DNA from 4 places in the Oceanobacillus sp. FSL K6-3682 genome. Region 2 is predicted to be linked to each of the others. Evidence: riboswitches for the same ligand, from Rfam matches in the RefSeq annotation. Region 2 holds a riboswitch; each other region holds the start of a gene.
What was found. A riboswitch is a leader RNA that binds a small molecule or an ion and turns the genes downstream of it on or off. The one in region 2 is predicted to bind S-adenosylmethionine.
Positions count from the first base shown of each region.

Region 1: linked by a shared signal. The riboswitch ahead of metK (methionine adenosyltransferase) and the one ahead of MHH51_RS04195 (ATP-binding cassette domain-containing protein) in region 2 are both predicted to bind S-adenosylmethionine.
Region 3: linked by a shared signal. The riboswitch ahead of MHH51_RS09030 (5-methyltetrahydropteroyltriglutamate--homocysteine S-methyltransferase) and the one ahead of MHH51_RS04195 (ATP-binding cassette domain-containing protein) in region 2 are both predicted to bind S-adenosylmethionine.
Region 4: linked by a shared signal. The riboswitch ahead of MHH51_RS20615 (O-acetylhomoserine aminocarboxypropyltransferase/cysteine synthase family protein) and the one ahead of MHH51_RS04195 (ATP-binding cassette domain-containing protein) in region 2 are both predicted to bind S-adenosylmethionine.

Region 1 is NZ_CP150263.1:3,268,308-3,276,580, forward strand. Features, by position in the region: gene MHH51_RS16240 (class I SAM-dependent methyltransferase) at 1-450, shown strand, start outside; gene MHH51_RS16245 (hypothetical protein) at 472-861, opposite strand; gene MHH51_RS16250 (gamma carbonic anhydrase family protein) at 1,379-1,906, shown strand; gene metK (methionine adenosyltransferase) at 1,970-3,169, opposite strand; SAM riboswitch class I at 3,348-3,453, opposite strand; gene pckA (phosphoenolpyruvate carboxykinase (ATP)) at 3,636-5,222, shown strand; gene MHH51_RS16265 (ABC transporter substrate-binding protein) at 5,395-6,387, shown strand; gene MHH51_RS16270 (ABC transporter ATP-binding protein) at 6,400-7,206, shown strand; gene MHH51_RS16275 (ABC transporter permease) at 7,193-7,984, shown strand; gene ytkD (RNA deprotection pyrophosphohydrolase) at 8,027-8,273, opposite strand, start outside.
Region 2 is NZ_CP150263.1:815,992-824,264, reverse strand. Features, by position in the region: gene MHH51_RS04220 (ABC transporter permease) at 1-907, opposite strand, end outside; gene MHH51_RS04215 (ABC transporter ATP-binding protein) at 907-1,806, opposite strand; gene MHH51_RS04210 (TetR/AcrR family transcriptional regulator) at 1,955-2,554, shown strand; gene brnQ (branched-chain amino acid transport system II carrier protein) at 2,591-3,928, opposite strand; gene MHH51_RS04200 (pyridoxal phosphate-dependent aminotransferase) at 4,234-5,409, shown strand; SAM riboswitch class I at 5,553-5,648, shown strand; gene MHH51_RS04195 (ATP-binding cassette domain-containing protein) at 5,783-6,802, shown strand; gene MHH51_RS04190 (methionine ABC transporter permease) at 6,804-7,466, shown strand; gene MHH51_RS04185 (alpha-hydroxy-acid oxidizing protein) at 7,482-8,273, shown strand, end outside.
Region 3 is NZ_CP150263.1:1,779,400-1,787,672, reverse strand. Features, by position in the region: gene MHH51_RS09050 (response regulator transcription factor) at 1-328, opposite strand, end outside; gene MHH51_RS09045 (hypothetical protein) at 331-705, opposite strand; gene MHH51_RS09040 (GNAT family N-acetyltransferase) at 740-1,540, opposite strand; gene MHH51_RS09035 (GNAT family N-acetyltransferase) at 1,580-2,053, opposite strand; gene MHH51_RS09030 (5-methyltetrahydropteroyltriglutamate--homocysteine S-methyltransferase) at 2,259-3,374, opposite strand; SAM riboswitch class I at 3,470-3,572, opposite strand; gene MHH51_RS09025 (hypothetical protein) at 3,687-4,160, opposite strand; gene MHH51_RS09020 (hypothetical protein) at 4,447-4,812, opposite strand; gene MHH51_RS09015 (type 1 glutamine amidotransferase family protein) at 5,018-5,596, opposite strand; gene MHH51_RS09010 (NUDIX hydrolase) at 6,279-6,731, opposite strand; gene MHH51_RS09005 (ClbS/DfsB family four-helix bundle protein) at 7,260-7,787, opposite strand; gene MHH51_RS09000 (GNAT family N-acetyltransferase) at 7,883-8,273, opposite strand, start outside.
Region 4 is NZ_CP150263.1:4,237,323-4,245,595, forward strand. Features, by position in the region: gene megL (methionine gamma-lyase) at 102-1,283, opposite strand; gene rarD (EamA family transporter RarD) at 1,523-2,446, shown strand; gene MHH51_RS20610 (hypothetical protein) at 2,821-3,000, opposite strand; SAM riboswitch class I at 3,163-3,260, shown strand; gene MHH51_RS20615 (O-acetylhomoserine aminocarboxypropyltransferase/cysteine synthase family protein) at 3,351-5,012, shown strand; gene MHH51_RS20620 (SGNH/GDSL hydrolase family protein) at 5,539-6,441, shown strand; gene MHH51_RS20625 (YpmS family protein) at 6,459-7,118, shown strand; gene MHH51_RS20630 (hypothetical protein) at 7,263-7,841, opposite strand; gene MHH51_RS20635 (hypothetical protein) at 8,039-8,273, opposite strand, start outside.

The sequences.
Region 1 (8,273 bases), 2.4 Mb from region 2:
ACAGTTGGATCTGCAGGCAAGGTTTATGGATTCGATATTCAAGAGCAGGCTATTCAAAAAACACAAGAAAAGCTTCAAGAAAATAACTGTCATAATGTATCTTTAATTCAAGACAGCCATGAAAAGATTCCTGAATATATTAAAGAAAACATTTTCGGCGGAGCTATTTTCAACCTTGGTTATTTACCAAAAAGTGATAAATCTATTATTACAAAGCCCCATTCTACTCTTGCAGCTATAGAAGCTATATTGGAAAAGCTAAAAACAAAAGGTCTGATTATCTTAGTTATATATTACGGACACTCCGGCGGATTGGAAGAAAAAGAAGCTGTTCTTTCTTACACTTCGCAATTAAATCAAAAAGAGTATCAAGTACTCCAATACAAATTTATTAATCAACAAAATCAGGCTCCATTTTTAATCGCTATCGAAAAAAAGAAACGCTCCTGAATCAGGCGTTTCTTTTGATTATTAAGCAATCCCTAAAAATAATAATCGGAAGAATAAATTTAAGAAATGTCCGGTTGTCATGATAATAAATATAATAAGTGCAATCATGAGAACGCGGCTCCGCAGTGTTTTATATTTCTTCGGATAGGGAATCCAAATATAAGCCGATACAATCATCAGTGGAACTGAATACAAGTATCCGAATACGTAAACCCATTGTTGCAGTGCAGAAATATCGAATAGTTCAGAGTTCTGCAAACTGCTTAACTCCGTAATATACCCAATTGCAAAAATAATCGTTAACAAAATAATATAACTGTACGTTGTTACGCGCAGCCATTTTTGTTCATCACTAATCAGTATATAAACACCAATAAAAAATAAAATTCCTATGACAATTTGAATTAACATGAAAGTACAACCCCATTTTTTACCGATAAATCAGTTTTCTCTCTGACAGGCCAAAAGTTCATTTTCAAAGAAATACTTTTACTTTAAATGTTCGCCTGTTTGAATAATATTTTAATCATTGATAGATTAGACCGATTTATACAATTACTTGTCCCAGTAATAACTGAAACAACTGCCGGTTTCCCCATCTCCAAGATTACGAATGGAATAAACCAAGATAGCATTTATCTATTTATTTATCACTATCGTTATGTAACCAGCTTATTTATTCTACCATAAAAATATTCGTATCTGTAGAGGTTATACAGAAATAAATATACATTCAAACTTATTATTCATAAGAAATAAGCGGTTTAGAATATATGCCTATAACTTAAAAAATCGTTTTAAAATGGTGTAAATATAAATGATTACCCTTTCCATAAACAGCTGAAAATCATCTGTTTTTCAGACTTCTTTCCAGAAAATATTTCCTCTGATATACTTTAATCATTATAAATTAATTGGAGGAATACAGATGATTGAATCTTATAAAGGAATCTCTCCATCTATTGATCCTGCTGCATTCATTGCAAAAAATGCTGTGATTAATGGTGATGTAACAATTGAAGAAGAAGCAAGTATTTGGTTTCATACTGTTATCCGGGGAGATGTCGCCCCTACAAAAATTGGTAAACGGACAAATATACAGGATCTTTCTATGCTGCATCAAAGTCCAAATATGCCGTTAATACTTGAACATGATGTAACAGTAGGTCATCAGGTGACCTTGCATTCAGCAACTATACGCCATCATGCACTTATCGGTATGGGTTCCATTATTTTGGATGGTGCAGAAATTGGAGAGCATGCATTTGTCGGTGCCGGGAGTCTGGTGCCTCCAGGGAAGAAAATACCTCCTAGAACCTTAGCAATGGGCAGGCCTGCTAAGGTAGTCCGTGAATTAACGGATAAGGATTATGAAGAAATGGAACGTATCCGCAAATCCTACGTGGAAAAAGGACAGTATTATTTAAGAGAAACATCAATGGGGATGGATAAATAGCATCACTACCATCTTGATTGCATGTAAAAAATGTCAGGCATCCTCAGATACCTGACATTTTTTTTATTTAGCAGTTAAAGCTTTTAATTCTTCCACTTTATCTGTTTTTTCCCACGGGAATGTAATATCTGTGCGGCCAAAATGACCATAAGCAGCGGTATTTTTAAAGATTGGTCTTCTCAAATCCAGCATACGGATAATACCTGCTGGACGCAAATCGAATAACTCGCGCACTGCTTCCACTAATTTTTCTTCACTGACGAGCCCTGTGCCAAATGTATTAATCGAAATAGAGACCGGCTGTGCTACACCAATAGCATAGGCTAATTGAACTTCACAGGAATCAGCCAGACCTGCAGCAACGATATTTTTAGCAACATAGCGTGCAGCATAAGCAGCAGAACGGTCCACTTTCGTTGCATCTTTCCCGCTAAAGGCTCCACCGCCATGTCTTGCATAGCCTCCATATGTGTCAACAATGATTTTTCTTCCTGTTAAGCCGACATCCCCTTGTGGTCCGCCTAATACAAAACGGCCAGTCGGATTAATGAAGTATTTTGTCTTATCATCCAGTAATTCACCTGGTACAACAGCTTCTACAACATGTTTAATAATATCCGCTTCTATTTGTTCATTTGTTATATCTGGATGATGCTGTGTAGAAACAACAATAGTATCTACACGTAACGGCTGATCATTTTCATCATACTCCACCGTTACCTGAGTCTTTCCATCAGGACGCAGGTAATCCACAATTTTCTCTTTACGGACATCTGCTAATCTTCTGGATAAACGATGAGCCAAAGAGATTGGCAGAGGCATAAGCTCTTCTGTTTCATTGCAGGCAAATCCAAACATCAAGCCCTGGTCTCCAGCTCCTATTGCTTCAATTTCCTCTTCAATTTCCTGTCCCTGCCTTGCTTCTAACGCTATATCCACACCTCCAGCAATATCAGGAGACTGCTCATCAATAGCAGTTAACACTGCACAAGTTTCAGAATCAAAACCATATTTTGCTCGGGTGTATCCAATATTCTTTACTGTTTCACGTACAATTGCAGGAATATCTACATACGTACTTGTAGAAATCTCTCCGGCAACTAAAACAATTCCAGTTGTAACAGTTGTTTCACACGCTACTCTCGCATTTGGATCCTTCGAAAGAATCTCATCCAGAATAGCATCAGAAATTTGGTCAGACATCTTATCCGGATGCCCTTCAGTAACTGACTCAGAAGTAAATAAACGACGATTTGCAGCCATAAGGCTAACTCCCCTTTTCCTTGTATGTTACGGAACTCTGTTTCAATGTAAATCTATCATTCCACCCAATGTGGTTTCATTTTTTATGCAAACTTTTAATATATTTAAAAAGTCTCCTAAAAACAAAAAAACCTCTCCTTCAAAATACATGAGGAAAGGGAAACATATTGGCCTTTCGCTCTTATTGTTCAAGGAATGATCCTTGCATCAGGTTAGCACCTTTCACATTATGTGAGGTTGCTGGGCTTCATCGGGTCTGTCCCTCCACCATCTCTGAATAAGAGTATCCGTTCAATAATTAGATTAACGAAACAAGCCTCTCCTGTCAACCCAATTACCCTATGTAGCATAAAAAATATTTTTTCATAAAGTAGTATGGACTATTATATTTAATGTGTTATACTAATAAACATATTTTAAGGATAAAATGAATTCTATACCATTAAAAGGAGTGAATAATTGTCTTATGAAAATATTGCGGAGAAGTATTCTGGAGGAGTTCACTTCAACAAATATTTACAGCAACTATTCTGTAGGCCAACTTATTGAAAAAATTATCAATCGTGATGAAGCGAAATTGACAGCTACTGGTGCTATCCGTGCTACCACTGGAAAATATACAGGACGTTCTCCAGAAGATAAATTTATTGTAAAAGATGCCTTATCAGCAGATAAAGTAGACTGGGGAAATGTCAATCAGCCAATTGATGAGGATACCTTCAATCAGCTGCTTGACAAAGTGATTGCATATTTAGATAACAAAGAAGAAATTTTTCATCTCCAGGCCTATGCCGGTGCAGATGAAAAGTATAAACTGCCTATTCAAGTTATTAATGAATATGCTTGGCACAATTTATTTGCAAGACAATTATTTATTCCTATTGAAAAAGAGATGGAGCAATTGCACGAAGCTGATTTTACAGTAATCTCTGCTCCCGGTTTCAAAGCCAATCCTGAAGCAGACGGTACAAATTCAGAAGCATTTGTTTTAATTTCTTTTGAACAGCGCATTGTACTTATTGGAGGAACAGAATATGCAGGAGAGATAAAAAAATCAATCTTCTCTGTAGTTAATTTCCTTCTGCCTGAGCAAGATGTCCTGTCCATGCATTGCTCCTCCAATGTAGGAGAAGAAGGCGATGTAGCTTTATTTTTCGGATTATCCGGAACTGGAAAAACTACACTCTCAGCAGATGTTGACAGACGATTAATCGGAGATGACGAACATGGCTGGAGTGAAGATGGCGTATTCAATATTGAAGGTGGCTGCTATGCAAAATGCATCAATTTATCGGCAGAAAAAGAGCCGCAAATTTTTGATGCTATCCGCTATGGATCTGTTTTAGAAAATGTAGTATTAGATGAAGATACGCGGGTCCCTGACTATGATGATACTTCTTTAACCGAAAACACACGTGCTGCTTACCCATTAGAAAATATTGATAATAGCCTAGAGCCTAGTGTCGCTGGACATCCAAATACCATTATATTCTTGACAGCGGATGCATCAGGAACCTTACCGCCAATCAGTAAACTGACAAAAGAACAGGCAATGTATCATTTCCTGAGTGGATACACCAGTAAGCTGGCTGGAACAGAACGTGGTGTGACAAAGCCTGTTGCAACATTCTCAGCATGCTTCGGTTCTCCATTTTTACCGTTAAATCCGTCAGTATATGCAGAAATGCTTGGAGAAAAAATTGATAAATTTAATGCCAATGTATTTCTTATTAACACAGGCTGGACTGGTGGTGCTTACGGGGTTGGAAACAGAATGAAGCTCTCCTATACCCGGGCAATGGTCCATTCAGCTTTAATTGGTGAACTGAATAACGTGGAAACAACAATAGATGAAATTTTTGGATTAGCCATTCCAAAATCGATTCCAGGTGTTCCAGATGAAGTTCTTGTTCCTAAAAATGCTTGGGAGGATAAAGAAAGCTATGAAACAGAAGCAAAGGTACTGGCTGGCAAATTCCATATGAATTTCGAGAAATTCACAGAAGTAAGTGAAAACATAAGAAAAGCTGGACCACTTTATAAATTAGTATAATCATCTCCTCTATAAAAGGGTAAACTCAAGATAATGAGTTTACCCTTTTTCACTTTTCCTCTCCCTGTAATTATCCGCAGCCTATTTATCCTAATTTATAGGCGTTCACACAATCATCCCGCCAATCATATATTTATAGAAGATGTTCAAGATCAGTTTTTGAGAAAGGAAGATGAAAGTGAGAAAACTTTCCTGTTTCATTTTATTAATAAGCTCTCTTCTTCTAATTAGTGCTTGTAATCAAAATAAAGTGACTAAAATAGATCTTGCGGAAGTAACTCGTTCTATTTTTTATGCACCGCAATATGTCGCTTTAGAAAAAGGCTTTTTTGAAGAAGAGGGGCTGGAGGTGGATTTACAAACAACTTGGGGTGGAGATACAACGATGACAGCACTTTTGTCTGACAGTGCTGATATTGCTCTTGTTGGTTCCGAAACATCTATCTATGTCTATGCTCAGGATTCCAGAGACTATGCTGTGAACTTCGCCCAGTTAACCCAAACGGACGGCACATTTTTAGTAGCCAAAGAAGCAGATGAAGACTTTAATTGGGAGGATTTACGGGACAGCAATTTTCTCGGACAGCGTGTTGGCGGAATGCCGCAAATGGTTGGAGAATATGTCTTGAAGCAGCATGATATTAATCCCCATGAAGATTTAGATTTAGTTCAAAATATTGACTTCGCTAATATTCCAGGTGCTTTTGCCAGTGGTGATTATGAATACGTTCAATTATTTGAACCTACAGCAAGTATTTTTGAAGCAAATGGTCAGGGACACATTATTGCTTCCTTCGGCGAAGAATCTGGTCAGGTCCCATATACCGTCTTCATGGCAAAGGAAAGCTTTTTAGATGAAGAGGAGGAAACTGTTAAAGCATTCACCAGGGCAATTTATAAGGCTCAACAATGGGTGCAGGAGACAGACTCATTAGAAATTGCCAAGGTAGTAGAGCCTTATTTTGAGGATACAGATGTAGAAATGCTCGCAAATGCAATCGAGCGTTATAAACAGCAAGGCTCCTATGCTACATCTCCACTGCTTGAAGAAGCTGCCTGGGAAAATCTGAAAAGCATTATGGATGAGGCCGGTGAACTCCCTGGAGATGCTCCATATGAAGATCTTGTTAACACTGATTATGCTGAGCAAATTATTGAAGAATAAAGGAGGGTAAAGATGTCTTATCTAACATTAGATGGAGTATCTCATTATTACTTCTCCAAAAAGCAGTACACAGAATCATTGCACAATATTTCTTTCTCTGTTAAGAAGAATGAATTTGTTGCTTTACTCGGCCCAAGCGGCTGTGGAAAATCAACATTGCTTTCGATGATTTCTGGAATGCTCCAGCCTGCTGAAGGTGAGATTTTAATAAATAATGAAAAAATAGAGATTAGCGATTTAGAAATTGGCTATATGCTGCAGCAGGATTATTTATTTCCATGGAAAACCATTATAGATAATGTACTCTTAGGACCCCAGATTAGAAAAAGACAGACAAGTGACTTAAAACAAAGAGCAATAGCTCTCCTGGAGGAAGTTGGACTCGAAAATGTGGCTGATAAATATCCAAGTGAATTGTCCGGCGGGATGCGGCAGCGAGCTGCTTTAATAAGAACGCTTATCACGGAGCCGGAAATTCTATTGCTGGATGAACCTTTTTCTGCACTCGATTTTCAGACAAAATTAAAACTGGAAGTATTGGTATCCGATTTACTTAAAGCTTATCAAAAAACGGCTATACTGGTAACACATGATATTGGAGAAGCAATTTCTATGAGCGACCGGATTATTTTAATGTCCTCGAACCCTGGTGCTATTGCTAAAATATACGATGTACCTGTTGAATTAAGGGATGAATCTCCTTTTCTCGCAAGGAAACATCCTAAATATGGACGGCTGTTTGACAAAATCTGGGCTGACCTAGACCAGCAGAAGCATACGGTAAAACCGATAGAGGAGAATGCTTATGAACGGTCCTAAGTTATTTGCAGCTTATCAGCAAAAGTTAAAAAAAGAAGCAAAAATTGTACTGACCTGGCAGCTCTCCATTCTGATTCTTTTTTTCGCCTTTTGGGAAGTAGCCAGCAGATTGTATTGGATTGATCCGCTTTTATTCAGCTCTCCCAGTCGTGTATTCAGCTCTATATGGAGCAGACTTATACAAGGTTCTTTACTAGGCCATATTCAGATTACACTGCTCGAAACCATACTCGGCTTTTTAATAGGTACTATTGCCGGAATCATCATAGCTTCCATGCTTTGGAGTTTTCATCGTTTTTCAAAAGTCATGGATCCTTATCTGGTTGTCTTTAATGCTATGCCAAAGGTTGCACTTGGACCAATACTTATTGTAGCTCTCGGTCCTGGCTATTTATCAATTATTGCGATGGGGTTTATTATTTCTGTTATTGTCACAACCCTTGTCGTGTTTGCAGCTTTCAATGAGGTTGATCAAAATTATTTAAAAGTATTAAGGAGCTTTGATGCAACAAAATGGCAATGCTTTAAAGAAGCTGTCTTTCCCGCTTCCTTACCCGCCATTATCTCCACATTAAAAGTAAACGTCGGGCTTTCCTGGGTAGGGGTTATTGTCGGAGAATATCTAGTTTCCAAACAAGGTTTAGGATATTTAATTATTTACGGTTTTCAGGTGTTTGATTTTACACTCGTTATGTCGAGCCTGGTTATTATCGCTATCCTTGCTGCAATTATGTACAAAACTGTAGAGAAAATTGAGCAATTACTGATAAGAAAATAATCTTCTAAAGTAAAAAGCAGACAGCTAAGTGCTGTCTGCTTTTTACACATATGTTTTTTTAATCCGGAGCATGCAGGATTCTAACACTGCATCCTTCATAATAAAACTATAATTTGATTTTCTTTTTACATTCGCCGGTACCTCTCTAAGTAATACCGGCCCGTTTGTTTCATAATAGGTGGGCTGCGGCGTAAGTTCATCTATTTCCGCAAAGTAGACGTTCTTAATCACTGTTTCGTATCGCCCGTCCACCTTATACTGACCAATGTAGTGGAGCTTTTTTACTGTC
Region 2 (8,273 bases):
TCGTCCACATGAAAATCATTGTTTTTTGTAAACGCATGACCAGCCCGACCTTTGTTTTCAAAAAGGCAGAAGCATGGACAGAGCCTGCCCGTTCAGGTAATAATCCATCTCCAATATCACGTTTTGACTGAAGGATAAATGCCAAGATTCCAAGTCCAAGACTGCTTACTAGCAATAAACCAATTGGAAATACATTATTTTCAACAAAAACGTATGCTCTTGACAGCCAGCCAAGCGGACTGATCCAAGATAAAAACACCACATTCACATCCCCGACAGCACGTAAAAGATAGAAGAAAAATAACGCAGCAAAGCTTAATACACTCGTTCCCCTTGAGGAGGTAACGAAATGAGCAAAAAATGCGGTCATGGTGCCAAACAGCAGTCCAAAGCTGCCCAAAAGACCACTATAAAGAACAACTCCTGTAAATCCAAACCCTTCTATTTGCATAGACCCCATTGCTGCCGCAAGCAGAATAACAAATAAAATATTCACAGACAGCATAACCATAAAGGAAGCCGTCAAATAACTTAAACGCCCGACAGATCTTGATTGGACAAGCTCTAAGTTGCCATTCTCCTCATCATCTCTTGTCAGCTTAGACATGAGTAAAATATTCATAACAGCCACTGCAATCGCAGAGAACAACAGCATCTCCAGTGCAAACAGGCTGCCGATTTCCTGATAATGCTCATACCCTATTCCAAGCATCGCAATCATTGCCGGGTTTTCCATGGTGATAGAATACGCTTCTCTGGACGCCTGATCCGGATACATTTCTGGATAAGCATAAGCTACGAAACAAGTCACCGAAACAAGACCTGCCAGCCACAGAAGCAATCGAAGCCGATGCTGCCGAAGTAAAATAGGAAAAAGAATCCTAGTTCCTTTGATTTGCTTTCTCATTACGCATTCTCCTCACTGCTTCTTTCCTCATAATGACGCATAAATAAATCTTCTAATGTTGGCGGTGTACTCTCCATTTTCCGCACACCATATTTGTTTAAATAGTCGATAATCTCTTCCATATGGTCTGTATCTGCCTGAAAAGTAAAATGGCCTCTTTCTTCTTCCAGCTGATGCACGCCGGAAAGCTTTGCTAACCCTTCTGGAGATTCTCTGGTTTCCACCTGCATCTGCATCCTTGTTAAATGACGCAAATCATTCAGTGTACCTCTTTCAATGATTTTCCCTTTACGAATAATCGCAACACGATCACAAAGCTTCTCGACCTCCGATAAAATATGACTTGATAAAAGAACCGTCTTTCCTGCTTCTTTCACTTCCCTTACTCCCTGCTGAAAGGTATGCTCCATTAGTGGATCAAGGCCTGATGTCGGCTCATCCAAAATAAATAAATCAGCTTCTGAAGCAAATGCAGCAATCAAAGCAATCTTTTGCCGGTTTCCTTTTGAGTAAGATCTTGCTTTCTTAGTCGGATCGAACTGAAATCGTTCCACCCATTCATCGCGCTTCTTTTCCGAATAACTGCCATTCATTTTCAATAAAACATCAATTACTTCACCGCCCGTTAAATTTGGCCATACATAAACATCTCCTGGAACATAAGCACAGCGCTTATGAATCTCTGCAGCATCCTTCCAGGCATCCTTTCCAAATATGGTTGCACGTCCGTCTGTTGCCTTTAACATTCCCAATAAAATACGTATCGTTGTTGACTTTCCCGCTCCATTTGGTCCAATAAATCCGTAAATTTCCCCTTTATTTAATTCCATCGACACTTGATCCAGCGCTTGAAAATCACCAAATTTTTTCGTTACCCTATCCAGCTGAAGCACAGTCATAAGAAACCCTCCCCGAAAGTTTTGAAATATTATACCTTATATATTTCATAATATAGATAAAATCATCTTAGGTCAATAAGTTTTGAAATATTTTTATGTTTATATTTCATTTCCAAATATGATATGATAAAAATGGAGGTGGCAAGCTATGGACGGTTTTGAAAGAAGAACATTGGTTAAAAAAGAAAAAATTTTAAATACAAGTGCAGCACTTTTTCAAAAAGAGGGTATCAAAAAGGTTTCCATCTCAAAGATAGCGAAGGAAGCAAATGTTTCACAGGTAACTATTTATAATTATTTTGAGAGCAAAGAAAAGTTATTGTATGAAGCACTTATTTACTTTGTGAATCAAACATGGGAAAAATACCATAAACTGATTGAAGAGCCGATATCATACGAAGAGAAGATGAAGCAGTTTATATTTTCTGAGGCACAAACTGTAAATGATTTACACGAGGAATTTTCCAACTATATGATGGACCAATACAAAATACCTGGCAATTTTATTGAGCACCTTTATCAAGAAAAAGCACTGCCTGCAATGATGCAGCTCGTTCAGCAAGGCAGAGATGAAGGCTTCATTGATCCTGCTATCAGCGATACCGCTATCTTCGTCTATTTGCAAATGTTTACCGATTATTTGCAAAAAGGTGACGCTATCGAACAGCTTGTTCCATTAACGGAAGAATTAATGAAGCTGTTCTTCTATGGTATTGCAGGCAGTGGAGAAATTAAAAAACCTGACTGAAAGGTTTTTCATCTGACAGTCAGGTTTTATTTCTATTTAATCTTTCACTTTCGCAATAATAATCATAATCACCGCTACAACAGCTGCCGGGATAAGCCAGCCCAGTCCTTCTGCATAAAGCGGAAGAACATCACCTAGTGTTTCAACAAGAACATCCAGCCATTCAGGCAGCTCCAATTCTAATGATCCGTAAAGTGCTACAAGACCATCTATGATACTAAAAAGGAAAGTGACCGCAATGGTCGGGATGTAAACAAGGCGTGAATGATTGAAAATTGGTGACACAAATGTTAATAAAACTAATACCATAGCTAGTGGGTATAGAAACATCAGCACAGGTACAGAGTAAGAAATAATATTTTCCAGACCAAAATTAGCTACTACAAATGTTAAGATGGAAAAGAAAAAGACAAACGGCTTATAGCCAATAGCAGGGATTAAGGAATGAAAATATTCCGCATTTGCTGTAACCAATCCAATTGCTGTTGTCAGACATGCCAATATAATAATAGCTGCGAGCAAAATGGCTCCAAATGTGCCAAAGTAATGCGATGCTGCACCACTTAACACAGGCCCTCCATTATCAAATACACCTAACTCTGTTACACTGGTTGCCCCTAAGTAGGATATCCCTACATAGATAATTGCGAGTAATGCTGTTGATGTTAAACCAATCTTAGTAACAGCAGATAAGATTTGATTATTATTCGTAATTCCAAAACCTTTAATAACATTAATAATAATGATCCCAAATACCAGAGCAGCTAAGGCATCCATAGTATTATATCCTTCAATAAACCCGGTAAAAAAGGCTGCAGATTGATACGTTTCGTCTGGAGACTGGATAGAGCCCATCGGATTGAAGAATGCAACTGCTAATAGAACAAGCAGTAAAATAACAAGAGCCGGCGCCAGGAATTTCCCAATATTATCAACAATTTTCGATGGAAATAATGAAAAAAGCAGTGTAATCAAGAAAAATACTCCAGTAAAAATTAATAAAACTGTAGAATGCGCTCCATCACTTACATATGGAGCAATGCCTACCTCGTAAGCAACTGTTCCTGTTCTTGGCGCTGCGAAGAATGGGCCAATGGTTAAGTAAAGTAATGCTGTAAACGCAAGTCCATAGATAGGATGAACACGGCTCGCAAGCTCTTGCAGATTATTTTTTCCAGAGAAGCCCATTGCCATAATACCGAGAAAAGGCAGCCCTACTCCGGTTGCTAAAAATCCTATTATAGCTGGCGTGAGGTTACCACCTGACAGTTGTCCCAGCTGTGCCGGGAAAATCAAGTTCCCCGCTCCAAAAAATAAAGCAAATAACATAAATGCAATTGCTAAATAATTTCCTATACGCAGTTTGGTATTCATTTTATTCCTCCTATTTCCAAACCTATAATTCTTGGAATTATCTAATTATTTAACATAATTTGACACGATTTCTATGTTACTACTTTCAAATATGAAATGCAATGGAAAGCAGGGTGAAATAGTTTATTTGGAAAAAAATCCCAAAAACATCTACCAGCACCTTATCTTTTTTTGATAGACAATCTCTCTGCAAACTTATACTATTATATATAATTATAAAGTGAAAATTCATTCAGTCAGGAAATCCTCTGCCAGGTAGACTGAGAAAACATTTACAAATTATAGTATAAAGAGGTCGATAGATTATGAAATTATCCCGTCGTGTAGAACAGCTTCCTTCCCAATTCTTTGCTGCACTTGCAGGTAAAGTAGCTGCTGCAATAGCAGAAGGAAGAGATATTATTAACTTAGGTCAAGGAAATCCAGATCAGCCTACGCCACCGCATATTATCCGCGCCCTTCAGGAAAGTGTTGAAAATCCTGTTACACATAAATACTCTCCTTTCCGTGGTACAGATGAATTAAAGCTGGCTGCAGCACAGTTTTATAAAAGAGAATATGATGTTGATCTAGATCCCGCTTCAGAAATTGCTATTTTATTTGGCAGTAAAATCGGCTTAGTAGAACTTCCTTTAGCTCTAATGGATCAGGGTGAATTAATGCTCTTACCTGATCCAGGATACCCGGATTATCTGTCCAGTGTACCATTAGCAGATGTTACTTATGACACCTTTCCGTTATTAGAAGAAAACGATTTTTTACCGGACTATACTGCCTTAACAGATGAACAGAAAAAACTTGCTAAGCTATTATATCTCAACTATCCGAATAACCCGACCGGAGCAGTTGCAACAAAGGAATTTTTTGAAGATACCATTGCATTAGCGCAGAAAAATGATATTGGAATCATCCATGATTTTGCATATGGCGCAATCGGGTTTGACGATTATCAGCCGGTGAGCTTCCTGCAAACAGAAGGCGCAAAAGATGTTGGCGTTGAGCTATATACCCTCTCCAAAACATATAATATGGCAGGCTGGCGCGTCGGGTTTGCTGCCGGAAATAAAGATATGATTGAAGCTATCAATATTCTGCAGGATCATTTATTTGTCAGCCTTTTTCCAGCTATCCAAAAGGCTGCTGCCGAAGCATTATCAGGTGACCAAAGCTGCGTTACCTCTCTTGTAAAGCTTTATGAACAGCGCAGAAATGTTTTACTGGAAGAATGCAAACGCATCGGCTGGGATGTAACAGCTCCAAAAGGCTCCTTCTTTGCCTGGCTTCCAGTGCCGGCAGCATTTACAAGTGAAGAATTTGCGGATTATTTATTAAAGGAAGCAAATGTAGCCGTTGCAGCAGGTAATGGTTTTGGGAAAACCGGGGAAGGTTATATACGTGTCGGATTACTTGTCGAGGACGAGCGTATTCGTGAAGCAATTTGCCGTATTGAAAAACTTGACTTATTTCAAAATAAGCATTGACGAAACATATAAAATAGGCTATTTTTAAATAATACAATTCTATAATTGCGAGTTCAAAAAATGCCACTGAAAAAGCTATGTCACAGATGAGATTGACCGCTTTACCTCAGGGACTTCTTGAACATCCTCTATAAATAATATATCTCTTATCCAGAGTAGCTGAGGGACTGGCCCGTTGAAGCTCGGCAACCTTAAAAAGGTGCTAATTCCAGCAAGACATTCGTCTTGAAAGATGAGAGCAGAAAATAAGACCATATTTTCGGGCCTCTCTTTCAACAGAGAGGCTCTTTTTATGAATTGTGCAGATATTATATTAAAGCGCACAGATGATAACATCCCCCCGCTTAAAAATAGAAAGGCAGGAAGAACATCAATGATTAAGTTAGAGAATGTCACAAAAATTTTTCCGTCCAAAAAAGGAAAAGATGTTACTGCATTAGACAATGTAACGATTTCTGTCAATAAAGGAGAAATCCATGGCGTGATCGGCTATAGTGGTGCAGGAAAAAGTACATTAATACGCTGTGTCAATTTACTGGAAACGCCATCTAAGGGAAAGGTATGGATTGACGGAATTGATTTAACAAAACTATCAAAAGAAAAGCTTCGGCAAACAAGACAAAAAGTCGGCATGATTTTTCAGCATTTTAATTTATTAAAAACAGCTACCGTCTACGACAATATTGCAATCCCTTTAAAATTACTCGGCGTACCGAAATCAAAGATTGCTGAACGAGTTGTTAAATACCTTGAAATTGTTGATTTAGTTGAGAAAAAAGATTCTTACCCTGCTCAGCTTTCCGGTGGTCAGAAGCAGCGTGTAGCTATTGCAAGAGCACTTTCTCAGGAACCACAGGTGCTCCTGAGTGATGAAGCAACCAGCGCATTAGACCCCGAAACAACCAATTCCATTCTCGAGCTATTACTAAAAATTAATGCAGAGCTCGGGATTACAATTCTATTAATCACGCATGAAATGAACGTTATTCAAAAAATATGTGATTATGTATATGTTATTGAAAATGGAAATCTTATTGAACAAGGGTCTACGATTGAATTATTTACAAAGCCAAAACAACCGACAACAAAAAAATTCCTCAATACAATTTCACAGCGGAAATTATCTGACCGTCTGGTTAATGAATTGAAGCTGGAAGGAAAAGTTGTTCGTCTGACCTTCCTGGGCGAAAATACAGGACAGCCGCTGTTATCCAAGGTTACACAGCAATTTTATGTAGAGCCAAATATTCTGACAGCAAATATTATCGAATTAAAAAATGGAATTGTCGGTAATATCGTCGTTCATTTGATTGGTAATGATCATCAAGTAGAACAATCACTCTCTTTCTTGCAGGAACAAGGCGTAGAGATAGAAGAATTGGGGGTAAACTAATATGCAATCATTTATTGATCAATGGCTGCCAATATTTTACGAAGCAATAAAAGATACATTTCTAATGGTTGCTATTTCTCTTGCTTTCTCAGTACTTATAGGTATCATTTTAGCCATCATCTTAATTTTGACACGTCCCGGGCAACCCTTGCAAAATAAATTTGTCTATCAGTTTTTTAATTTACTAATAAATGTCATTCGTTCGATTCCGTTTATTATTCTTTTATTTTTTATGCTTCCATTCACCAAATTCGTAGTAGGCACCTCTATTGGTGTGGAAGGAGCTATTGTACCACTCGTTGTTAATGCTGCTCCATATATAGCCAGACTTATTGAATCTTCCTTGCTGGAGGTAAACCAAGGTGTTATTGAAGCATACCGTGCAATGGGGGTAAAAACACATCACATCATTTGGAATGTTATGCTTCGTGAAGCCAGACCGGCAATTGTACTGGCTTTAACCATTGCAACAATCAGTCTTATCGGGGCAACAGCTATGGCAGGCCTTGTTGGTGCCGGGGGCTTAGGTGACCTTGCATACAGATTTGGACATCTGCGTTATGAAACAGATGTGATGTATGTCACTGTTATTCTCCTGATTATTATCGTCCAAGGTATCCAATCTATCGGAAACCGGCTTGCGGCGCGGATGAAAAAAGATTAAACGGAGGTAAAAAATATGTCAGTATCATCGCAAAAAGGCTCTTTTCTAGAGCATATAACTATACAGGATTCCTTTCCTATCGGACCCGAACAGCTTGAAGCTGCAGCAAAGCATACCTTACCTGAAGAAGTGTTTGGTCACATCCGCTCCGGCGCCGGCGGTGAGGAAACATTAAGAAAAAATAGAGCGGCCTTTGAGCAATATTCCATTATTCCAAGATGTTTAAGTAATGTATCTCAGGTGGACACATCTATTCGTATTCTTGGAAAAGAATATGCTTTTCCATTTATGGTGGCTCCCATCGGCCATTTAAAAATGGTCCATGAGGAGCCCGACTTTGCCATTGCAAATGTGGCTGCCTCTATGAATATTCCATATATTCAAAGCACCGTTACTGCCAGGTCTATCGAAGAGGTCTCAGAGGCTGTGCCTGAAGGACCAAAATGGTTTCAATTATATTGGTCAAGTAATGATGCTATTTCCTACAGCATGGCAGAACGGGCAGAAAAAGCAGGCTATGAAGCGATTGTAGTAACTGTGGATACAGTAATGCTTGGATGGCGGGAAGATGATATGCGCTATCAATATTCTCCCTTGAAAAAAGGGTATGGAAAAGCCAACTATGTACAGGATCCAGCTTTTCAAAAAGGACTGAAAGAAGGCCAGAATGAAATTGATTCAATTATCGAGAATCTGCATCATCCACATCTTCACTGGGACAACATAGCAGAGTTACATCAGCGTACAAATCTGCCAATCTTTTTAAAAGGTATTCTTCATCCGGGAGATGCAAAACAGGCTATAGAG
Region 3 (8,273 bases), 960 kb from region 2:
CTTTCTGGTGAAATGGCTTCGTTATATAATCATCGGCCCCCATCTTCAAGAGTTGAACTTTATCATCAATACCGACTTTTGCGGAAATCACAATAATGGGGATTGTACTCTCTTCCCTGACCTGTGTAATAAATTCTTCTCCGCTTATTCCCGGCAACATCAAATCTAATAAAATCAAATCAAATGTACTACTTTTCAGCTGCAGCAGACCTTCTGTACCCGAATAAGCAGATATTGGCGTCAGATCCATTTTTGTTAAAATAACGTGCAACAGTTTGCTGATTTCCTGATCATCCTCAATAATTAAAATTCTTTTCTCCTTATTCATGTTTACCACTCACTTTTGATAACATTCTTTAAAACAGGCATATTTTGCGTATTTAAATTCTGTCCTTCTATAACCATCGCAGTCATCTGAGAATCCGTTCCAGCAGCATGAAATTCTCCCTTTTTCCAAAAAGCCGCTTTTCCAGAGGTTACAGGAAGTCTATTCTTATCTCCATCACAGACCCAGCCCGCTCCCGTTACAATCATAAAAAACTGATCTGCCTGAGCCTCGTGAAATGGAATTTTATCATCTTTTCCAAGGTACATATATCCCATTCGGATATCACTGGCATCCAGCAAAATCCGGCTGGCAGTAAATTTCGCTGACTCAGTATCTACAGATGCTCCAAATTCTTTTTCAAAAGAAATAATTTTCAAAGCTGCCATCTCCTTATTTAGATAAAATTAAAAATTATTCCGCCTCATAGCGAAGCATCGTCCACATTCCAATATCCTCAAATCCCAATCTTTTATAAATATTCCCGGCTGCCGGATTGTCATAGAAAAGACAAAGTGATTTTCCTTCTTCTAATAAGGTAAGACATAGTTTTTCCATACATTTCGTTGCAAAACCCTGCCGTTCATATCCCGGCCGTGTGCATACGCCAACGATCATTGCAGAATGAGAATTCTCAGCAGTCGTCGATGCAGATGCAGCCATCGTACCTTTTTCATCACGGATAAAATAGGTACGGCCTGTTCTATTTTTCTCCTCATTCTCTCTTGTTTCTATTGTTATATTACTGGATGAAAATTCAGGTATAGAGGCCAGCATCTTTATATTCTCTTCATAATCAGCCGGCTTCAAATGCTCAACCTGCTTTATTTGTTCTGCATTCACCGTATAGCTTAATTCTTCACAAGCTGCATAATACATTTCTCTATGTACACGGGTAACTTTATCAATATATGGTAATAATGGCTCCACAATATACTTCAGACCACTAAAATTACATCGTTGCTTATAGCTGTTAATAATCTCCGCAAACCCTTTCAGATCATATTCCGTTTCGCTATAAATTATGTAATTCTCACGATAGCGCAGGAGAATAGCGATTAGATTATCCTGTTCCCATTGTCCCCAGACGTCCTGCACATCAGAATCGTAGCCAAACGCTTCAATATCACCGATTATAAACAGGTTTTCTGCAGCTTTCGGCTCAATCAGCTCCATTACTTTTGTATGATCCTCTTTTGTCAGTTTTCGTATCATTTAATTTCCTCCAATTAATATAGGCATTTTTACAAGGACTTATATCAGATCTTTTTTAAACAAAACTCTATCATTATTCAATCCATCATAATTCGCCTTTACAGACACCCCGTCTACTATTTTATCTCCATGTTCAATAACAAATCCCATTCTTTGATGAAAGGCAATTGACGTTTTATTTACTGGTGAAGTGATGCAGCGGATGACACTTCGATTTGCCATTTTAACCTTGGCGAAGAATTTTTCATAAAGGACTTTTCCAATATTTTTCTTCCGGTAATCCGGATGGACACCAACAAAATGAATATAGGCTTCATCTAACTCATCCTGGGACAGGAACCCGATTACAAATCCTATAATTTCACTACCTTCTTCTGCAACAAAGCTTGTATTTTTAAAGTGATTAAAAAATAACTTAGGCAGCATACCTGCCATATCACGGCCGCCCCACCAATCATTTATCCTTGGAGCCAAGACATCATAATCAGAGCTTATTAAACTGCGTATCTCCATTTTATACCACCTTATTAAGTTATATTATCCATTTAAAAAGGAATAAAAATAGCCGAATATTCTTATTGTACATTTCTAATATATCAAAAAATTATATTAATGTCTTTCCCTGTTTAAAATAAACGCCGCTATAAACATATGTAGAATGACATTAAAAAGGAGACTCGGAAAGATCCCTCTCCAAATCCCCTTTTTCTAGTAAAATTTATTTCCACACGTCTTCTGCTATTTGAACAACATGGCGGATTTTTCCCCATTGCTGCGCCTCAGTCAGCAAATTCCCTTCTTCTGTGGAAGCAAACCCGCATTGAGGGCTCAAACAAAGCTGATTCAACGGTACATATTCCGCAGCTTCTGCTATTCTTGCTTTAACAGCCTCTGGATCTTCCAGTTCACTGAATTTAGAAGTGATAAGCCCAAGCACAATATACAAATCATCGCGGTTCACATGACGCAGCGGTTCAAATCCGCCCGAACGATCATCATCAAATTCCAGGAAAAGTCCATCAACCTGCAGACCTCCAAAAATGGTTTCTGACATGGCTTCGTAACCGCCGCTTGACATATAGGTAGACTGAAAATTTCCCCGGCAAATATGCATCGTCACCAGCATATCATCCGGTCTGTTTGCAATCGATTCATTAATTGCTCTTGCACATAATTCCGCTGTTTTCTCGGGATCTCTTCCTTTTTCAATCAAAGAGTTTCTCCCCTTTTCTGAGAAAAAGGTTGCCCAGGAAGTATCATCCAGCTGTAAGTAGCGGCAGCCTTCATCATATAATGCCTGAATGGCTCCTTGATAAGCAGTAACCAGGTCATCGATAATTGCTTCATCACTTTCATAAATACCCTTTTCAAAATCCGCCCGGAAAAAGAGCATATTCGGACTTGGAATCGCAAATTTGGCAACAGCATCTCCGGCAATACCATGAAGAAATTTATAATGCTCAAGCATATAATGGTCACTGAAACCAATTTTACCTGTTACTTTAATACCCCGCTTTTTGGTTTCTACTCCCGTAAACTGTAAACCTTGTTCAGCGGTGTAACCTTCTACACCATCTAAGCCTTCCAGAAAATCAAAATGCCACCAGGCACGGCGAAACTCGCCATCTGTCACTGATTGAAGACCGGCTTCCTTCTGCTGCTCTACCAGTTTGATAATTTCCTCATCTTCAATCTGCCGCAATTGTTCAGGACTGATTTCTCCTTTTGCTTTTTGCGCGCGAGCTTCCTTTAAACGCTGGGGACGGAGAAAGCTCCCTACATGATCTGCTCTGAACGGAGCTCGTGTATTTTTTGTTTCTGTTGATATTGTCATCGAATACCCCTTCCTCTCTACCTGCTATCTTCATTCTATAATCCAATTAAAAAACCCCTTCTGAAAATAGAAGAGGTTTGGTATAGTAAAATCTCTTCTTATCTTCAAGCAAAAATGCTTCTGGAATTAGCACAGTACAAATTAGTGTCTGCTGCTAAGGCTTCAACGGGCCAGTCCCTCCACCTTTCTGGATAAGAATATATGGAATTATACGAATAATTACAGATTACTTTACATGGAAGCGTTGGATTCGTCAAGGGTAATCCCAAAATATAGGGATCCTGCTGCAATTGATTTAAAATCAAGATAGTGTCAGCTTTTTTTATCAGAAAAAATTTTATAATCTTCGCTGATAACAAAAGCAGACAAATACAAGCAGAAGAATAAAATGGCTGTTCCTTCCCATGATATATTAATTCTCGTAAATAGAGGCTCAATAAAGCTTTTATAAAAAATAACACTACATAGCAGCTGCACCATATAACTCAGAAACATTACCTTCTTCGTTTCTTTCATCTTTGCCAATTTAAGAATAAACTGATATAACAGATTAAAAATTATTCCTACAAGATAAGAAAGAAAAAGCAAGCCGCCAAAATAAAGAATATTAATGAAAATATTATCAAAGAATCGTATTTCAATAAGATTCCAGCCTGCTAAGATATTTGATAAGCCATATATTATCATAATGGGGATGGCCACAATAACTGCTGCACTAACAATTACGAGGCCGGCAAGAAGCAGATTAGCAATAAGGTTGGAATAGTCTATTTTTTTCTTGTTCAAAATTTATAGGACCGCCTTCCTTTGTATAAACCTTTACTATATATAAGTTTCTAAAAAAATATTTTAATCGTTCCAAATGAGGCTACTTACAATTGTATCATAAATGAAGTACAATACAGTTGTTCGTTACTCTACTACAGGATTATTATGCAGGAATACTCTTTAATTGTTCTACAACAAAAAACCACAGCACTATCTAATATTAGATACACTAATGGTTTGAAATAATCTATGATTTATTTATTATTCTATCAAACAATAAATTTACTTTATTTGGAAAATATGTTCACTTAGCTTTCTTCAAAATATTCACGTCTGCCCTGGTAGATAATAATTCTGTTGATAAAACATCTAATTTAGAATCTACTTTGTCTACCTTTTCTTCTAATGAAGTAACCCTTGAATCCAGTCTGTCTACTTTTTCTTCTAATGAAATAACCCTTGAATCCAGTTTATCTACTTTTTCTTCCAGTGAAGTGACCCTTAGATCCAGTTTGTCAACCTTTTCTTCCAGCGAAATAACTCTTGAATCTAGATTATCTACCTTCCCTTCCAGTGAAGTGACTTTTGAACCCAGATTATCTACTTTTTGTATTAATTCCTTTATAGCTAGCATTAAAGCTTCATTTGTCACTTTTACTTCTTTACTCATGCAAAATCGCTCCTTCACCGCTTAAATACGATATTTTTATTATACAATATGTGCTGTTTTTTTTCATCCCCTCTCCTGGAAATTTTATATTAAAAAGGCTTCTATCAAAAAGGAAAAGAAGACTTTTAATAAATAATTTAAAATGAACATACTTGCTCTGTTGCGACCAAAACCTGCTTTTGAAAATAAAACCTTCAGATCAACCTCAACTTGTATAAAACCCTTTTTTAAACATTTGATACCATTCTTTCAATTCAGCCTGCTCCATAATCTCAAAGTATTTTAGAATTTCTCTCGCAAACTCAACTGCAGCTGTTCCGTTAGCGGTAATAAATCCCTTTGTTGAAACGGCCTGTTTTTCGATGAAATGCTCTTTGCCTTTGTAACCCGGGGCACCTTTTATTAAATGAGCAGCTGAATTTCCGGTATGTTTGATATGGTCTAAATATCCTTTGTCTGCCAGGAATGTGCAAGCATCACATATTGCTGCAACCGGGATTTTCTTTTCTACGCACATATCTACTACTGATTTAACAACTTCATTTTGCGGTTTCGCCCAGGTTGTACCTCCAACCATAATAAGCATATGAAAATTTTCGGGTATTTCATTGATTGTGTAGTCTGGAATAACAGTAAATCCGCCCATTGATTTGACCGGATTCTTGCTAAGGGATAATGTTTTTACAGCATATCCGGTTTTCGGGTTATTTAATTCGGAGCAAATATAAGATCCCTCCCAATCTGCATAATTCTCTGGCAGAAAAATCAAAATTTCTTTTTTCATAGGTTTACACTCCTTTTTGATAAGTTTACTTTATCTTTTTTTATTATGGCTAATTCAACTGTCTTCCATTGTTCATCTATCTCAGTAAAAATATATTTATCATTTCGAATATTCCGCCATTAAATATTATAAAATCCTTAATCTAGAGTAAACATAAATATTTGGGCAACGATAACTTTTCTAAACAGATATTATAGCGTATCGTTTCATTTTGGTTCATCGTAAATCAAAACTTTCAACCTTATATCAAGGTTACCAAACAAACGTTCCTAACACAAGTTATTTTTCTAATAGTTTATTCTATATTAAATACTGTTTTTCCATATCAAAATGTCAAAGTAAGTGAAGATGGAGTTACTACTTTAAAATAACGCTCAGACTAAGGAATACTCCCGCCAGCCTGAGCGGTACTTTTCTACAATCTATGCGCTATTTTATTATTGCTTTATTCCAACAATCTAAATCTCCTAGCTTCCTAACTTACTGCCAGCCAATTCATCAGCCTGAATAGGCTTAAAGTAATGACTCTTTTGTGATAACAATGTTTGATGACTTCCTTGTTCCACCAGCATTCCCTTATCTAACATAAATATTTGATCTACATTTTTAATCGTAGATAGCAGAAGTTTTTAATAATCTGAATTCAGTTGAAATAATTGTATGCATGCCATTTTTCCTTATATCATTTATTTTTAAGGTTAAGATAAGGCTTCATATAATTCTTTGCTTCAAACGTTAAAGTGTCCGGTAAATCATCTGTATGGAAATATCTAAAATCAATAGATTCATTTTTATCTATATTCATTTCCCCCTGTATATCATTGGTCAAATAAACAGCAGTCACGGAATATAGCTCATCACCGTTGGAAACTTTAAAATAATAGTCCGGTCCGGAAAATACATCAAGCAGCTTCAGACTCCCTACCGTAAGACCCGTTTCCTCTTTCACTTCTCTTCTTGCTGTATCCTCCAGACTTTCTCCCAGTTCCATTAATCCTCCTGGCACTCCCCAACCTCCATCATGTCTATGCTGAAGTAGAATTTGATTATCATTATTAAGCATAATTACAACAGAACCAGGTAAAATTAATGGTCTGGTGCCGACTAATTTTCTTAATTCTTTTACATAATCCATTAAATCCCCTTCTTTTATCAGATTTAAAAATACGATAATTTGCCTGTACTAGACTCATCCACTACTCTAGAATGGAAATTCCAAACATTACTTGTCATTAATATAACCAATTCATCCTTCTTTTAAGAAACTTTTTAAAACTTAAATCTTCCATACTGTTTCTCCTAATTAACAATGAATTTTCTTTCAGTCTTTGCTCCTTTACATTACTACACTATATAATGACTATTACTTTAAAGTTTTTTCTTTAAGAGGATGTTCAAAAAGTCCAATAAAGATGACACGGCGATAAGAGGATCTTCTACTAAGAACGCCCACGTCGTGTGGGCAACGTAGAAGCCACCGCATCCTGCGGAAGTGCGTTGACGAGCTTTTTCCGATGAGACTGGGACTGCGATTACTCGCCCCATCGAAGGGCTTTTGCGATTACTCGTCCCACCGAAAACATTTGTGGACAACACAGAAGTCATCACAACACGCGCAAGTCCGTTCAGAAAAAGCTCGTCGCCTTGAACTTCTTGGTCCTGTTTACAGGACTTTTTGATCACGTACTTTAATAGATTCGGCAATAACCTCACATTTTTTTATTGCCCATATGTAATGTTTATAAGTGTTCGCAGCAAAATAACTATATAAATTACTTGTTTTTGTCCACTTATAATATTTCTTCGTCATAATTTCTTCATTCGTATGTGATTGAACAAGATTCATTACTCTTTCATGACTCAGCTTCAATTTTTTCATGGCTTGATTTATCGTTACATCCTGGTGATTCTCCCAAATCTGCATATTAAGGAGTTTGATAGTTCTCCACATATAACCCGGCGCCGGCATAAAAGGCATATCTCCATTCATCCCTTCTCTGTACCATCTCTCAAGCATTGCGTGCCACTCATAAAGATGCATTAATACATCACGAAAATTTTTATCCCTCTCTCCAGTTTCAACGGTAATCGTTCTCTTTCTGGCAGGGATGGATTCAATCAACTCAAACAATGCATTAAAATTCTTTTCGCTTTCTGTTAATAAAATTTCTTTCCCGCTTTTCTCAGCTATGATAATTACCCCCTTTTTTACTATATTTTAACATAAAAATCTTTATGATTGTACTAATTTCCAGAAAAATAATCTGCTAATTATTGAGTAAAACATTACTCAATCTTAAATTCATAGCCTGTATAATTAAATACATTTCTAAATCCGATATTCTCAGCAACTGCAATTGAGGGCTTGTTAGAATCCATACAATCCCAATATGGAATAAGATTATTTTTCAAGCACTCCCTCACATAAACTAGAGCTGCTTTTTGCGCCAACTTTTTACCCTGGTGTTCTTCTATGGTTTCGATTGCAATAGCGTGCATATTATCAACTGCAAAATTTGAAAAGCAGATGCTTACAATTTTATTTTTATATATCACACAATAACCTATGCCTTTTTCTAAAAAGCTGTTGATGGAAGACCAGGATTCTAATATCCTTGAATGTAAAAAATCGATATTTTCAACTGATTGATCTCTATTTTGAAAAAGATTCTCAGAA
Region 4 (8,273 bases), 1.4 Mb from region 2:
CTGCCTTAATGGAATTATTTTCCTGATTATCCAAAAGCGTCAGAGGATAGCTTCTGGTAATTCCTCAGTTGTCACTATTCCCCAAAAACTAACAGATTATTTTAGCGATTCAAAGCTTGATCCAAGTCTTCCCAAATATCCTGCCACGCTTCTATTCCTACTGATAATCGTATCAAAGAGTCTGTGATTCCCATTTTCCGGCGTCGTTCATCAGGAATCACCGCATGTGTCATTGTAGCCGGGTGCTGAATCAATGTTTCTGTATCGCCAAGACTTACTGCAATGCTGATAAACTGCAGTTTATTAAGAAAGCCCTGTGCTTCTTCCTTCCCTCCATCAATCTCAAAAGAAAGAGTTCCTCCTCCCGATTTCATTTGCTTCCTCATAACAGAATATCCCAATGCATCCGGGTCACCCGGATAAAATACCCGCTTAACCTTTGGGTGCTGTTTCAGCTTTTCTGCAATTTCTAAGGCATTATCAGAATGCCTATCCATTCGAAGCGGTAATGTCTTTAACCCGCGAATAACCAGCCAGGCGTCGAATGGTGACAGCACACCGCCAATATCCTTTTGCGTGGTTGCTGCAATTTGCTCCATTAATTCTTTTTTCCCAGCTGCTAACCCTGCAATTACATCACCATGCCCGCTTAAATATTTCGTAGCACTATGCACAACAACATCTGCTCCTAATTCTATCGGACGCTGTAAATACGGTGTGGAGAATGTATTATCTACCACGACGAGAACATTATGCTTCCTGGCAAGATTTATTACAAGCTCCAAATCAATTACTTCCATTGTCGGATTAATCGGTGTTTCAATATAAAAAACCTTTGTCTCCGGCTTGATTTTAACTTCTATATTTTTTACGTCAGACATGTCTACATAGTCTGTTTGGATATTATACTTTTCATCCATCATAGACAGTAAACCAAAAGTGCATCCATATAATCCAGACGAGCAGATAATATGGTCATTTGCTTTAGTGAGAGCGATTAAAACTGCTGAAATTGCAGCCATCCCCGAAGAAAATGCCAGCCCTTTCTCCGCCTTTTCAAGTGCTGCCAGTTTTTGTTCCAGCACCTGCACAGTCGGATTGCCGATACGCGAATAAACATGTCCCTCTTCTTCTCCGGCAAATCGTGCCGCTCCCTGTTCCGCTGTATCAAAAGTAAATGTAGAGGTTTGAAAAATTGGCGGTGTTAAGCTGCCGAGCAGTTCTTTTGAATCATACCCCTCATGAATTATTGCTGTTTCCATATGTTTAAACTTTTTACTCATTTATTCTCTCTCCCATCCTTTATATAGATGATAAATTCTGATGAGTCTATACACTTATAATAAAGTATTCCTGTTCTGTTGGAAATGTTTCAGGTTCATAAATTTACCTGACTTTATTGAACAGAGGTGTTCTTGTTATGAAAATAAGTATTAACTTATTTAAAAAAGCCATTGATTCCTTCCTGATAAAGTTTTACTATTAGATTTAGTTTGATTTTTTCAGAAGGTAGGAATAAAAGATGGAAAATAAACCTTTACAGCAAGGGGCGATTATTACCTTTGTTGCTTATTTATTATGGGGGATATTCCCAATATATTGGAAGTTTCTCGATAATGTCCCTGCCGGTGAAGTACTTGCTCACCGGATTGTGTGGAGCCTGGTATTTATGATTTTCTTAGTACTTGCTACTGGCAACTGGCGGCATTTAATGGAAACAGTACAGCTGTTGAAAAAGGATAGAAAGAAAGCACTTGCTATTATTACAGCTTCTATTGTAATATCCATCAACTGGTTCTTGTTTATTTTTTCTGTACAGCACGGGCATGTGCTGCAGGCCAGCTTAGGATATTATATCAATCCTCTGATCAGTATTTTATTGGCGGTCTTTGTATTGAAGGAAAAGACAACCAAAGGACAAGTTCTGTCCTTTATTCTCGCTGGTATCGGTGTACTTTATTTAACTTTAAGCTATGGCGTGTTTCCCTGGATTTCTCTATTATTAGCGATGAGTTTTGGTTTTTACGGACTCATTAAAAAGACAATAAACCTCCATGCTATGTATGGACTTACTATTGAAACACTGGTCGTTGCACCGATTGCATTATTATACTTGATATTTATTCCATCAGAAGGGTCATTTACTTTTTCTCCCCTGTTTGCATCAGATAATCTATTATTAATTGGGGGCGGTATCGTAACTGCAGTTCCTTTACTGCTATTTGCAGCGGGGGCCAAACGGATTCCATTAGCAATGGTCGGATTTTTGCAATATGTTGCACCGACGATTATGTTCTTCTTGGGTGTGTTCTTATATAATGAAACATTTACGGTACATCATATGATTACATTTGCCCTTATTTGGATAGCTCTTATTATCTATATGGCAAGTATTTATCGGGATGCACCGCGTGCAAGAAACAAAGCTAAAAATGAAAAAGCTTAATGAAAGGGTATTTTAAACCGGACGAAGAAAAGATCCTTTTATAGGTATAAAGATTTAATTATCCGAAATAAGCTTAACTAATGTGTTCATAGCTATCCAAAGCAACAGGGAATGAAAACTCCACTATTAGTTGCATACCAAATTTATAAAGCTGCTCCGATTAATTATATTGGGGCAGTTTTGTTATTTATTGCTGTTTTTCTTTTCATTTAATACAGGAAAATACTATTTTAGCCTACCCTTAATCCAGAATGCACCTTTCCGAAAGAATCCAGCTATTAAATCCAAATGAAGAATATATCTTATAGTAACGATAACCATTCTCCTTGATATAATTATTTAAAATAATCAGTACTTTTATAACATATAGACCATCAATAATATTTTTCCTTCTCTAACAATTCTTTATTCTCTATAGTAAATAAATCGGTTCTCTCTTCGACTATATCTAAAAGGATGCTATCAGGCAGTTGCGTTTCAAAATGAAAGGCTAAAAAATTTTCAAATAAAATATTCAACTGCTTCTCTTGCACAGTTATTACCTGCATTTCCATTTATGAATTCTCAAAATCTATTTGATAGTTCAAAATTTTACTCATCAGTAATCCCCTTCCATCCTTTTTTTAAATGAAACTTTATTAATTCATAGTAAACTACTTGACATTTAATCTCTATAATTATATACTCTCTAGTAATTTCTAAATATTTAGCATAATCTCTTATCAAGAGCGGCGGAGGGAATAGGCCCTGTGAAGCCCGGCAACCTGAACAAAAACTGGTGCCAAATCCTACAGATTAATCTGAAAGATAAGAGAGAGTTCCAAGTCGATGACAAGAGCTCTCTTCTTTTAAGAAGAGGGTTCTTTTTAGTAACAGAGGATATATCTAAAAGGGAGGAAATAAAATGTCAAAACATTCAATCCAGCAGGACGAGACAATTTTATTACATGGAGGCCAGGTTCCTGATCCAACAACCGGGTCCCGGGCAGTGCCTATCTATCAAACTACTTCTTACGTATTCCGGGACACGGAGCATGCACAGAATTTATTCGGGCTGGCAGAGCCGGGAAATATATACACACGAATTATGAATCCAACTGTAGATACATTTGAACAGCGGATTGCCCAATTAGAAGATGGTGTTGGAGCTTTAGGAGTAGCATCGGGGATGGCAGCCATTACCATGGCAATTCTCAATATTACACGTGCCGGTGATGAAATTATTGCAGACAGCAATCTATATGGCGGGACGTATAATTTATTTGCCAACACACTCCCCCGCTATGGCATCAATGTAAAATTTGTAGATGGAACAGATCCTGAAGCAATTGAAGCTGCGATTACAGATAAAACAAAAGCAATCTTTGGTGAAATCATTACTAACCCGAGCCTATATGTTTTTGATATAGAAACCGTTGCGGACATTGCCCATAATCATGGTATTCCTTTAATTATTGATAATACTTTCGCTACACCTTATGTTGCAAAACCATTAACATGGGGTGCGGATATTGTTGTGCATTCTGCAACGAAATGGATTGGCGGACATGGTACAACTATTGGCGGTATTGTGGTTGACAGTGGCAGATTTGATTGGAACAACGAGAAATTCCCAGATTTTATCGAGCCGGATGCAAGCTATAATGGCTTAAAATATGCTGACTTAGGACCGGCTGCTTTTATAACAAAGCTGCGTGTCCAATTATTACGTGACATCGGACCTGCTCTAAGCCCGCAAAATGCCTTTTTATTACTTCAAGGATTGGAAACCTTACATTTACGTATCAAAAGGCATAGTGAAAATGCAGAAAAGCTGGCAGCCTATCTGGAAAAACATCCTGCTGTAGAATGGGTCAACTACCCCGGGCTGGCATCACACCCATCTCATCAGCTTGCCGGGAAGTATTTAAATGGCGGTTTTGGTTCTGTTATTACCTTTGGCATTGAAGGAGGCCGGGATGCAGGCCGTATCTTGATTGATAATGTGGAACTCTGGTCTCACGTTGCCAACGTCGGCGATGCAAAATCACTTATTATTCACCCTGCTTCTACGACCCATCAGCAATTAACAGATGAGGACTTGGCAAAAAGTGGTACTACAGAAGAATTGATTCGTCTATCCGTCGGTCTGGAAGCATTTGATGATATTGTAGCTGATCTGGAACAGGCAATAGATAAAGCGACCGGAAAATCGCATGGCAGTCAGAAATCTGCGGAAGAAATAGCAGTGAAAAACTTACTGCAATCTCCATTTGACCGCAGTGAAGGTGTCCGTAAAAAACGCATTGTAGCTGTCGGCATCGCGGATGACGATATTGCGCCTCTTTATAAATTAGGCTATGAGGTTATTCCCACAACAGATATAGATGAGGTAACAACAGATATACTATCCGGGGCTGATGCAATTTGGCTGCAGGAAGGTAAGCCGGCACCAGAAGAAAATGCAGCTTATCAGGGAACTATTTTGTTCACAGACACAAGCTCTGAAGTAACATCTGAAGTATTTATTCTTTCAAATATTCAGCCGGCACAGTTTGCTCTGGAATTACGCAGCTTCAGAAATTAGTTAAAATAATTATACAGTATCCGCCTTTCTTCTATTAGAACATTTGATGTTTTATCGTGAAGAAAGACGGGTACTTTTATGTTATAATGAGGTTTAGTCACGTCTTCTACATAAAATTAGAAGGCGTTTTTCATTTAAACCTGTTTATTATTTATAATCCTTGATTAAAATAGGAATATAAATAAAAACATCTACTCTACCAAATTATTTTACAAATACGTACACATCAAATAAACTTTTTACATGTATGTTCAAAAATCAGCTGATAAGGGCTGCTCGATTACGTACTGGGGATGAAACCGGACTAGGCTTCGGTTACTTGTCCTGTGGGGATAGCAAGCTGACAGACTTCTCCGTCTTGTGGTAACCCTGTGTTGCCTGTAACAATACAGGCTATCTAAGCAAAAGCTCCTTCCCCTGCCATTTTTTATTGGACTTTTTGAACATTTTCTTTACGTATTATTAAGTAATTTTATTTGTTCCAACATAAACTAGAAGAAAAGAACACGTAGGTGTAATCATGAAAATGACCAAAAAAAGATGGCTTATTCTCATTAGCTCCATTCTTATTATCATTATAGCTGTTTTTTCGATTTTACAGCTGCCATATTTTCAATTAAGCTCTGAACAACGGGAAAGAGAAGAAGCTCTTAGAGAACAAATCACGTCTGAACCAGCAGAAAATGGCGAAGAAGATACAGAAGACGACAGCGAGGAAGTTATGGGAAACGCGGACGAACAAGAAAATGAGGAAATAGCTGTCGATGAGCCTTTTGAAAATACATTCGAATTTGCTTCTGAGGAAAATGTGGATATCGTTGCTCTTGGTGATTCACTGACCCAGGGTGTAGGAGACGATACAAATCAGGGGGGCTATGTCGGGATATTAGACAGAACACTTCAGGCACTTGATACAAATGTCCATTTTGATAACTTTGGAAAACGTGGAAACCGCTCCGATCAGCTGCTCACCCGTCTGGAGGAAGAGCCTGAATTAACGGATGCTTTAGAAGAAGCAGATATTATTATCATTACCATCGGTGCTAATGATATTATGCAAGTGTTAAAGGAAAATATTATGGACTTGGAGATCAGCTACTTTAACGAGGAACAGGCTTTCTACGAAGATCGTCTCAGCGAAATATTTGATAAGCTTCGTTCCATTAATGCGGATGCCTCTATTTATCTATTAGGTATTTTTAATCCTTTTACAAATTATTTTGAGGACATTCCAGAATTGGACCAGATTGTCGCTGATTGGAATACTATAGGAAGAGAGACAGTCAATCAATACGAAGGCAGCACCTTTGTACCAATTGATGATTTATTTGAAGACGAGACTGCAAATTTATTTTCAGACGATAATTTCCACCCTAATTATGATGGATATTATCTAATGGCTGAACGTATTCTGGAATATTTTAATTAAGTTGGGATGAAAACATAATGAGAGTAAAGAATAGACAAATAAAAATAAATAATAAATGGAAAGCCGGTTTTCTCGGTCTTCTTATCTTTAATGCAGCTATCTTACTCCTTTTGCTGGCGCTTATTTTTTGGCCGGTTTCTAAAAATGAGTTCCCGCAAAATTCTGTAATAGACGAGCAGGAAAGCTCTGAGTTTTACATTCAGACAACAAAGCAAAACTTAAATAATTTAATCAATGCTTATATTGAGAAATTACTTGAGGGGACGGATCACCATTACCGTATTTTTCTTGAGGATGATGTGCATCTGATGGGTGAATTGCCTGTCTTCTCTTCCACAGTTCCTCTTTCTGTCCGTTTTGAACCGATTGAGCAGACAAACGGTGATCTGGTTTTACAACTGAAGTCTATCTCTGTTGGACTTTTAGAACTGCCAAACAAAAAAATTATGGAATACATGGATAAATTTTTACCAATGCCTGAATGGGTAACGATAGACCCGGACAGCCAGGAAATTTATGTAGCTGTTACAGATATGAATTTACAGGGCAATTTCGATGTAGCTGTACAGCATATGGATCTAGAAGCAAATAATATTACCATGAAGCTGGTCGTCCCTTATGAAACACTAGGCATTCAGGATTTCTCGAGAGAAGCAATGCAAAATCTATTTGAATAGAGTAAAGAACAAAGCACGGAGCCTCAACTTAAGAAGCTCCGTGCTTTGTAAAATAATATTTTAGCAGATTCAGTACTTCCTTATTACGGGAAAAGTAAAGGAAGTACAAATGCCCGGGTTCTTTAAGATTTTTTATCTCAACACCTATAAATTAGAAATATAAGATAATGATGGCTGCTCTGTTGAAGATAAAGAATCCTTATCTTGATAATGTAACAATGTTCCTTCATAAACAAGCTTCAAATCTGGAGCAGTTCGAATATCCTCCGGAGTTGTAAAGTAAGGGTCTTTTGTTAATGAAAGACTCGTTACACCCTGTAAAATAGTTGCCACAAACTGTGAACAGAAAAAGGCTGTCTGACGTGTAATTTTTATTTTCATCATGACTCCAAATAACCCAATAAAATTATAACGATATTTATCTTTGTCAATCTCTATATTTTGAATAAAGGATTTAATATATTCATATTCATTTTCGGTCACTTTAAGCTCATAAATTTCACACATAGAGCTATTTAAGTATGGTGAAAAAATATCCTCTTTCACAAAGCCACCGATAAATGGATTATCAGGCTGTTTTCTCCCAAAGCTATAAACTTCTGTTAATTCTCTATCTAAAGCAATAGAAACATGGTTTAAAGGCTCCTGGGTATACAGATGAATCAATCGTGATAGATAGCTTCCTGTATCGGTAAACAGCAAATAAACCGTCTTGCTTTTCATCTACTTGTTCCCCCTCTTCGGACATACCCCTTTTTATTAATATATACAAAAGTATTTTAATATACAATAGCTGGTGCAAAAATTGATAAAAGTATACCTTATATGGTACACATTTCCTCTTAATAGATTTATTTCTATTTAAAAAAGGATATGAATAATGGTGATTCTTCTTATTCTGCTATACATTTATTTACGTATTAAATGACAAAAAGTTTCAATGGATTATCTAATTTGTCAATATTTTCATAGTTCATCTGCTTCATCAGATTTCTTTTCATTATTTTGAGCTGGCTGTCCATTTCATGATATATCTTTTTCATTGATTCCAGCTGATTAGATGCTTCCTCTGCTGTGATTTGCATTTTCTTCATGCGCTTTTTACAAGTCTTGTACGCTATTTGTGCAAAATGATATACCTCTTTTTCTGAATCC